DNA from 2 places in the Diaphorobacter sp. ED-3 genome. Region 2 is predicted to be linked to the other one. Evidence: riboswitches for the same ligand, from Rfam matches in the RefSeq annotation. Region 2 holds a riboswitch; the other holds the start of a gene.
The links. Region 2 has a riboswitch for cobalamin ahead of bluB (5,6-dimethylbenzimidazole synthase). Riboswitches for the same ligand answer to the same signal wherever they lie in the genome.
Positions count from the first base shown of each region.

Region 1: linked by a shared signal. The riboswitch ahead of PCQ86_RS06050 (TonB-dependent receptor domain-containing protein) and the one ahead of bluB (5,6-dimethylbenzimidazole synthase) in region 2 are both predicted to bind cobalamin.

Region 1 covers NZ_CP115182.1:1,239,409-1,243,816, reverse strand. The annotation lists gene PCQ86_RS06055 (cobyrinate a,c-diamide synthase) at 1-209, opposite strand, end outside; gene PCQ86_RS06050 (TonB-dependent receptor domain-containing protein) at 232-2,112, opposite strand; cobalamin riboswitch at 2,193-2,436, opposite strand; gene PCQ86_RS06045 (hypothetical protein) at 2,471-2,710, shown strand; gene PCQ86_RS06040 (cell division protein ZapA) at 2,707-3,051, shown strand; RNA gene ssrS (6S RNA) at 3,106-3,285, shown strand; gene PCQ86_RS06035 (sulfite exporter TauE/SafE family protein) at 3,692-4,408, opposite strand, start outside.
Region 2 covers NZ_CP115182.1:2,996,661-3,001,068, forward strand. The annotation lists gene cobT (nicotinate-nucleotide--dimethylbenzimidazole phosphoribosyltransferase) at 230-1,288, opposite strand; gene bluB (5,6-dimethylbenzimidazole synthase) at 1,393-2,154, opposite strand; cobalamin riboswitch at 2,200-2,391, opposite strand; gene PCQ86_RS14570 (cobyric acid synthase) at 2,422-3,903, opposite strand; gene PCQ86_RS14575 (aminotransferase class I/II-fold pyridoxal phosphate-dependent enzyme) at 3,900-4,408, opposite strand, start outside.

The DNA.
Region 1 (4,408 bases), 1.8 Mb from region 2:
GTCGCGCCGGTCATCCACAGATCGAGCTGGTGCACGGGGGCGCCGCTGGCCAATTGGTGCCAGTGCGGGTCCAGGAAGTCGGGCCCACACTTGAACACCCGCACGCGCCGGCCTTGGCGTGTGTGCAGGCGCGCCAAAGCGGCGGTGACGGTGGTCTTGCCCTGCCCAGAGGCGGGCGCGGCGATGACCAGGGCGGGACAGCGGCTCATGGTGTGGCAGTCGGTGATGGCGTTACTGCGGCGCCCACTTCAGGCCCACGTAGAACGTGCGGCCGCCGGTGGCGTAGGTGCGCGCCAACTGGTAGTCCTTGTCGGCCAGGTTGTCGACGCGGGCCAGCAGCGTCACGTCGCGCGCCACGCGCTTGCTGGTGTAGAGGTTGAGCGTGGTGTAGCCGCCCAGTACGTTGGTGTTGGCCGCGTTGTCGTACCGGCGCGCAGATGCGTAGAGCTCCGCCCCCAGCGTCCAGCCTGCCACCAGGGTGTCGGCACCCAGCGTGGCGTAGCGCTTGGCACGGCGCGCCAGCAGTTTGCCGCTGTCCAGGTCACGCGGGTTCTGCCAGTCGATGGAGCCATGCAGCGACACGCCCGCGATGCGGTGCGCGGCCGACAGCGTCACGCCCTTGTACTCGGCGCGCCCCACGTTCTCGTAGCAGCCGAAGCTGGAATCACAGCGGCCCGCGGCGCCGAAATTGATGAGGTTGCTGACGCGGTTGCGGTACGCCACGACACCCACGCTGCTCTCTCCTTGCGTCCACCGCGCGCCCAGTTCCACGTTGCGCCCCTTCTCGGGCTGCAGGTCGGGCGCGCCGTATTCGCTGAAGCGGTGGTAGAGCGTGGGTGCGCGGAAGGACGTGCCGGCCGCTGCGGTGACGCGCCACTGCGGCGTAATGGCGTAGCCATAGGACAGGCTGCCCGTGCTTTTGCCGCCGAACTCGCTGTCGTCGTCATAGCGCAGGTTGGCCTGCAGCGTATGGGCGCCCTGGTTCAGGCCATAGCCCAGCGCGAGCGCGTTCTGTGAGCGGTCACGCTGGAGGTCGCCCACGAACTCGGTGGCGGGGTTGTGCAGTTCGTCCTCGCGGCGCTCCAGCGCGGCTGTGAACAGATGCGCGCCCAGGCGCCACTCGTTTTGCAGCAGGTAATTGTGCAGCGTGGTCTCGGTCATGTAGAAGTTGGGCCGGGTGCTGTATTCACTCTGCCCCTGCGTGACCTGCAAGCGCGTGCTGTACACGTCGCTCCACTTGGCCAGCCATGCCAGGCTGGCCGTGCGCAATTGGTGGTGATTGCGGTCGTCGGCCGTTTTGCTGCCGTCGTACTGCGAGTTGAGGTTGCTGGCGAGCAGCGTGCCCTCCAGGCGATGGGTCGTGTCGAACTGCACGCCCAGTCGGGCATTGGCAGAGGTGCGGCGGTAGCCGTCTTTGTCCGGGTTGTAGGCGGAGCCTACGCGGGCACTGAAGCCATCGGCGCGCTCATGCGACAGCCCCAACGCATAGTCCACCTGCTCGGTGCCGCCACTCACGCCGGCCTGCACCGTCCGCGTGCCCTGGTTGCCCAGGCCCACGCCCACGTAGGGCGCCGGCGCACCCTCGCCCTTTTTGGTGAAGAGCTGGATCACGCCTCCCATGGCATCCGAGCCGTACACAGCAGCCGCTGGCCCGCGCACGACCTCGATGCGGTCGATCTGCGACAACGGGATTTGCTCCCACACCACGCCGCCGGTGGATTGCGAGTCCAGGCGCACGCCGTCCAGGTACACGGCGGTAAAGCGCGACTCCGCTCCGCGCAGGTAGACGCTGCCACTGCTGCCCTGGCCGCCATTGCGCGTGATCTGCACGCCTGGCAGGCGCGAGATCACGTCAATGACGCCTACCGCGCCGCTGGCCTCGATGGTTTCACGGTCGATGACGGACACATCGGACACGATGTCGGCCAGCGGCCGGGCCACGCGGGTTGCCGTGATGACGGTTTCACGCAGTTGGGGTTCTGTGGCTGCCTGGGCCAGCAGGGTCTGGGACACGGCGGGGAAAGCGGCGGCCAGCGCCAGCGGCAGCACGGCGACGCGCGCGTGCACGGAAAGCGCACTCAAGCGCACATTGAACGGACGGGTGTTTGTCATGTGGGGCAAACAGAGAGATCGCCACGGCCGACCTCCCCGTCGGCACCTGGGCATAACGGCCCAGGTTTCACAAAAGGAAACGCGGAGCCACCTCGTTGGCCGGTATCCGGGCTGGCGGAACGCTCTGCATCGCCTTCCCAAACGCTTGTTCAAGGCGCTCAGTGGCTTGTCAATGAAGAGGGAGCCGAGGTACGGCTCATCCGCTGACCGTTGCGGGGGCAGCGCAGGCACAGGACGCACTCCATGGCGGAGGGCCCCTCCCTGCTTCCCGTTGAACTGCGGCATGTGAACCACGCCGCTAGCACCAACTGCGCAATTTTACGATGGTTCGCACGCCGATCCCTACAATCGGCAGCGTATGGCCTCCCCCTCTTCCATCGACCAGATCGCCGAGCGCGTTGAGCGGCTGCTGCTGCGCCATGCCGAGTTGCAGCGCACCAATGCCCTGTTGGCGCAACAGGTCGCGGCGCTCACCCAGGAGCGCGATTCCCTCCAATCCCGCCTGCAGGCGGCCCGTGCCCGCGTAAACGCATTGCTGGACCGCCTGCCTGCCGAGCCCGAACTCCCCGGCACTGCCGAGACGAAAGACGCGCCATGAAGCAGATCGAGGTACAGATCCTCCAGCAAAGCTATCTCCTGGCCTGCCCGGACGGCCAGGAGTCGCGCCTGCTGGAGGCGGTCGAGCGCGTGGATACCGCCATGACGCGCATCCGTGACGCGGGCAAGGTACGCGCGCGCGAGCGCATCGCCGTGCTGGCGGCCCTCAACCTGGCTTTCGAGATCGCCGACCGCGAAGCCGCCGATTTGGCAGCCGCCTCAGCCCCTGCGCGCATCGCCCCCACCCCGGTCGCGCCGCATGTGCACGACAGCGATGAGCGCGTGCAGCAGTTGCTCCTGCGCCTGGACGAGGCGCTGGGCGAGGATGGGCGCCTCCTATAACCATTACGGTAAAAGCCTGGCCCCTGGCTGCACACGGGCAGCCCACTACAATGAACATGTCTGCGGTGCTGCCGGGCTTTATATTTCCTTGAACCAATGCTCATTGAGCACGGGCTTGGTACATCGCCCGGTGAGCGTGATCATCTCGCGTCAGATGAACCCAACGCCTGGCTGCCCTCGCCCACCTGAACCCCCGGTTCAGGATGCCGGTCCGGTGGCATTCGCAGACACCTTTTCTCCGGTAATCGCTTGCGCCCTCGCTCCGGGTGAGTGCCAGTGACCTCAATACCTGCTCAGAAAATCCGGCGCTCCGCGGCCAGCGCGCGCAACCCACCCATCTGCAAGGCACAGAGCAGACCTTGGTAGTCGTCGCACCGATGCCAAATATCCTGGCGTGGTTCGGGCGTTCCCATTCCTTCGGCAACCTCACTGATACGCAGCGCGCGCCCCAGACGTACGGTGGCGCATCCAGTAAGGCAGCGATGGGTAGCTGGATTTCTCCACGTCGATGAGAACAGACTCGTCACTTCCGCTGGTAGAGATCTGACAGCGATACGTCACGCCTGAGCGTCTCAGTTTGCACCATTCGCTTGCCACGGCATGCTTCGCAGAGCCGCTGTGGTTCCACAAAACGCTGCTTTCAGGGCACGCACCACGGCGCCGGCTGCCCATGGACAACCTCCATCCATAGCGCCCATGCACCCAGGGAAAAAAGCACACCACCTGCCAGCCGAGACCCCCACGCCCCACCCTTCACGCCGATCCAAGCGCGAATGCGGCCAAATGTCCACGGCCCCAGCACCAGCCATACACCGCTTCCCACGCCAAACAGGACCATGCACAAGGCTCCGCGGAGCACGCTTCCGCTGAGAGCGGCAGTCAACAGTGCGGTATACAGCAGGCCGCATGGCAGGAGCGCCCAGGCCACACCCGCGGTCAGGAGCCCGCCAGGCCGAGAGACCAAGGGCTTGACCTTCGCCCAGGCAGCACGCCCCGCCCGCTCAACCCACAAGGGCTGCTGCGCTTGCACCATCATCATCCCGCCCCACGCGAGGATGAGCACGTGCATCAGCGTCCAAAGGGGGCGCAATGCCGAGGTGCTTTGCCCCAGCCATGCGAGTTGCTCCATAGCCAGCGCAACCACCGCCCCTGCGGCGCCGTAGCCAATCAGGCGCCCCACGTGAAACTGCGCTACCCGTTGGAGGATTCCGCGGCGGGACGCCCATTGAATGGTGTGGGTGGCGTCCGGCGTGCCACCCAGCCCCGTAAGCGCCGCGCAGGGAACAGAACACATCGCCAAACAGTGAGCCCCTCCCATCAGCCCCATCAGGAAGGCCGTCGTGGCCAGCGCCCACAG
Region 2 (4,408 bases):
ACTGCCGCGTCGCCGCTGGCGACACGCGCCGTGATCTTCACGCACCCTTACCAGAGTTTCAATAGGTCACTTTGGTGGAGAAGATTCTTACCGCATTTTCATCAATTGGCAAATTCGATCGATAGCATTTAACTATTTACCCAGTGCGTGATAGGACGGCGTCTGGTTGCACAGCCCCTTCGAATTCCTCATGCGCCCGTCCTGAAGATGGCAAGTGCCGGCAAGACACTTAGCGCATCGCTCCGTCCACCCCGGCCGCTTGAAAACTTGCCATCTCGCGCAGCACGCGGCATGCCGACTCCAGCAACGGCCAAGCCAGAGCGGCACCTGAGCCTTCTCCCAAGCGCAGCCCCAGGTCCAGCAGCGGCTGCGCCTGCAAAGCCTGCAGCATGTGGCCATGGCCCCGTTCGCCGGAGCGATGGGCAAACACACAGCGCTGCAGCACGGCAGGCGCCAGGCGGACGGCCACCAGCACAGCCGCGCAGGTGATAAAGCCGTCGACCACGATCACACGACGCTCGGCGGCGGCCTGCAGCACGGCGCCGGTGAGCGTGGCGACTTCAAAACCACCCAGGGCGGCCAGGGCCTCCAAGGGCTGCGTAGCACCGGCGTTGGCCGCCAGCGCCTGCTCCAGCACGGCCTGCTTGCGCGCGATGCCTGCCGCATCCAGTCCCGTACCGGCACCCGTGCACTCGGCCAGCGGCACGCCTGCCAGACGCGCCAACAACAGCGACGCCACGGACGTGTTGCCGATGCCCATCTCGCCCAGCAGCAGCGCGTTGCCGGGCATGGCGCGCACGATATCCATGCCGTTGCGCAGCGCCTGGGCGCACTGCGCCTCGGTCATCGCAGGGCCGACGCTCGCGTCCTGCGTGCCCGCCGCCACACGGCAGTGCACCAGACGGGGCGCACCGGGGACGGCGTCGCGTGCGGGTACTTCGCGCGCCACGCCACAGTCGGCCACGGTGAGCTGAAGGCCGTGCTGGCGCGCCAGCACGCTCACGGCTGCGCCGCCTGCCAGAAAGTTCTCGACCATCTGCCAGGTCACGTCGCTCGGGTAGGCCGATACGCCCTTGGCCGCCAGGCCATGGTCGCCCGCGCACACCAGCATCTGCGGCGCCTGCAGCATGGGTGATTCGGTACCTTGGATCTGGCCCAGACGGAGGGCGAGTTGCTCCAGGCGCCCCAACGCACCCAGTGGCTTGGTCTTGTTGTCCAGCTTGTGCTGCAGGGCCTGCGTCAGCGGCAGATCGGTGAGGTCAGCAACGAAAGGCAGGTCGGTGATCATGGCGTGTTTCGATTGTCAAAAAAGGTCCAGCGCAACCCCGACTCACGGGGCGCACATCCAGAAGTGGCCGTATTGCGGGGCGGGCCCCATGCGTTGTGGCTGGCTTATGCCGGTGCGGTCTGGCGACTGCACTGCGCCGCAGCCTGGTCGCACCGCAGATGCGCGATGAGCGGCTGCTGGTCGTCGCGCTGCCCCCATTGCTCGAAGTACACCAGGTCTTCCACGGGCAGGCGCGGAAGCCAGCCAGCGGTTTCCAGTTCGGGCTTGGCATGGAAGTGGCTGACATAGCCGACACACAGGTAGGCGATGGGGGTGATACCCTTGGGAATACCCAGCGCCTGCTGCAGGTCGGCCTGGTGAAAGATGCTCACCCATCCCACCCCAAGCCCTTCGGCGCGCGCGGCGAGCCACAGGTTTTGCACGGCACAGACGCTGCTGTACAGGTCCATGGTTTTCATGTGGGTACGCCCTACCACCACCGGACCGGTGCGCTCGCGGTCGCACGTGATGCAGAGGCCGATGGGCGACTCCAGAATGCCCTCGAGCTTGAGACGCTGGTACACCGCGCGCTTGTCGCCCTCGAACATACCGGCCGCTTCGGCATGGGCCTTGGCGAAGGCATCATGCACCCGGCGCTTGGTGTCCTGCGATCGCACCACCAGGAAGTTCCATGGCTGCATGAAGCCTACGGAAGGCGCATAGTGCGCCGCGGTCAGGATGCGGCTGAGCACCTCGTCCGGTACCGGGGTGGGCAGAAACTGCCCCCGCACATCACGGCGTGAAAAGATGGTGTGGTAAATGGCGTCGCGGGCCTCTTGCGTAAAGGCGTGAACGCTTTGCGTGGCTTGCGCCTGCGCGGTATTCATGGCAGTCCCCTGTGCGTGAATAGGTCGCACGCTGCCTGGCCTTGCAGCGCGATGAACGTTCAGGCCGGTCTTCTGGCTTGGATTCATCTGACCCGCCGCGCCTTCCCGGCCTTGGCAGCCAGTGGCATTGAGCGGGGGTCATCTTCCTTACAGCGTTGGGCACGCGGCGGACTCCAACCGCCTTCCCGATTCTCCCTTTGCCTTGCGGCAGCGGGCACCTGAGGACGGGGATGATAACAACCGCAGTTCAACCGCAGTTATCGTCCTTTACTGCACAGCGAGGGCATCCAACGCCCCGGGCTCGAAGTGCCGTGCGATGCCGGCGGCCAGCCCCTCAAACACCGCATCCATTGTCGGAGCGTCGGCACCGAACAGCGCCCGCAGCACGGTTGCGTCCTCGAACAGGCCGTGAAGGTACAGGCCCAGCACATTGCCCCCGGGGTTCTGCCACGCCAACCCGGGAATGAGTTCGCGCGCCACATCGCCGCTGGCTGCCATGGCCGGGTGCTGAGCAGTCTGGCCGTGGTGGATTTCATAGCCTTGCACAGCCACGCCGGCGAGATGCCGCCAGGCGCCTTGTACGGCGCCGAAGCACTGGCGCGTGGGCCGCACGGTTTTGGTGGCCTCGAAGCTCGTCACCAACGGCAGCAGGCCCAGGCCGGGGCCATTGCCGTCCACCCCCACGGTGTCGATCAACGCCTCGCCGAGCATCTGCAGTCCACCGCAGACTCCGAGCACACGGCCACCGCGTGCCGCATGCGCGGCAATCGCCGCGTCCAACCCCTGTGCGCGCAGCCAGGCCAGGTCAGCCGCCGTGGCCTTGCTGCCGGGCAGGACGATCCAGTCGGCGCCCTCCACATCCGCGGGGCTGCGCGCCCAGGACAGACGCACACCCGGCACATTTTTGAGCGGCTGGAATTCGTCCAGATTGCTGATGCGCGGATACGCCACCACGGCGATGCGCGTATGCACGGCACCCGCGGCGGTGGAGCGCATGTCGAACACGCCGTCCTCCTCGGGCAGGCCGTGGTTCCACTGCATCGGAATGGTGGCGACGACGGGCACGCCGGTCTTGTCCTGCAGCATTTGCGGCGCGGGCGCCAGCAGTGCCTCGTCGCCCCGGAACTTGTTGAGCACGAAGCCTGCGATGAGCGCGCGTTCTTCCTCGGGCAGCAACGCCCATGTGCCAAACAGGTGGGCAAAGGCGCCGCCGCGGTCGATATCCGTCACCAGCAGGCAGCGCGCCTCAGCATGGCGCGCCACGCGCATGTTGACCACGTCGCTGGCGTGCAGATTGATCTCTGCAGGCGAGCCCGCGCCTTCGATGACCACCACGTCGTTCTCGGCCCGCAGTGCGTCCAGCGCCGCCGCGATCTGCGGCCACACACGCTGGCTGCGGCCGCGCCATGGCAGTTGCGAAAGCTCATCGCTCACCTGACCCAGCAGCACCACCTGGCTCTTCGTGTCCGCTTCGGGCTTGAGCAGCAGCGGGTTCATGCGCACGTCGGGCACGGCCCGCGCTGCCAGCGCTTGGAAATACTGGGCACTGCCAATCTCGCCGAACTGCTCGCCCGGTGCAGCCACCACGCGCGCGTTGTTGCTCATGTTCTGCGCCTTGAAAGGCGCCACCTTCAGGCCCTGGTTGCTGTAGTAGCGGCACAGCGCGGTGGCCAGCCAGCTCTTGCCCGCGCCGCTGGTGGTGCCCAGCACCATGACGCAGCGCGCCGGCCCGGGTCGGGTCTTGTTCATTGCGATTCCTTGTAGAGGCGCCACGATACCTCCAACGCCCGCTGCGACTGCGGTGGCAGCACGCCCAGGCGCACATGCCCGGGCAGGCCAAACGAGGTGCAGTCGCGCAGCTTGACGCCACGCGAGCGCAGCCATTGCAGGAAGGTCCCCACATCTTGCACCGGCGGACATGCCGTGAAGAAGTTGGCGAGACTGCCCGGCGCAACGGCCCAGCCCTGGGCCGCGCACAGCGCCAGTTGCGCGGCCTTCCATTCGCGCAGGGTCGCCAGCGATTGCGCGAGCCATGCCTGCGTATCCGGCCGGACCCAGGCCGCCAACAGGGCAACACCGTCGGCACCGACCGGCCAGGAGGCCGCCAGCGCCCGCACAGCGGCGACACTGCCATCGGCGACCGCGGCACTCGGCGCAATGGCATAGGCCGCGCGCACGCCGGTCAGGCCCAGCGCCTTGTTGGGCGTCCACATCTGCCAGGCGGCATCAGGCGCTACGGTGGCGGCTCCTTCCA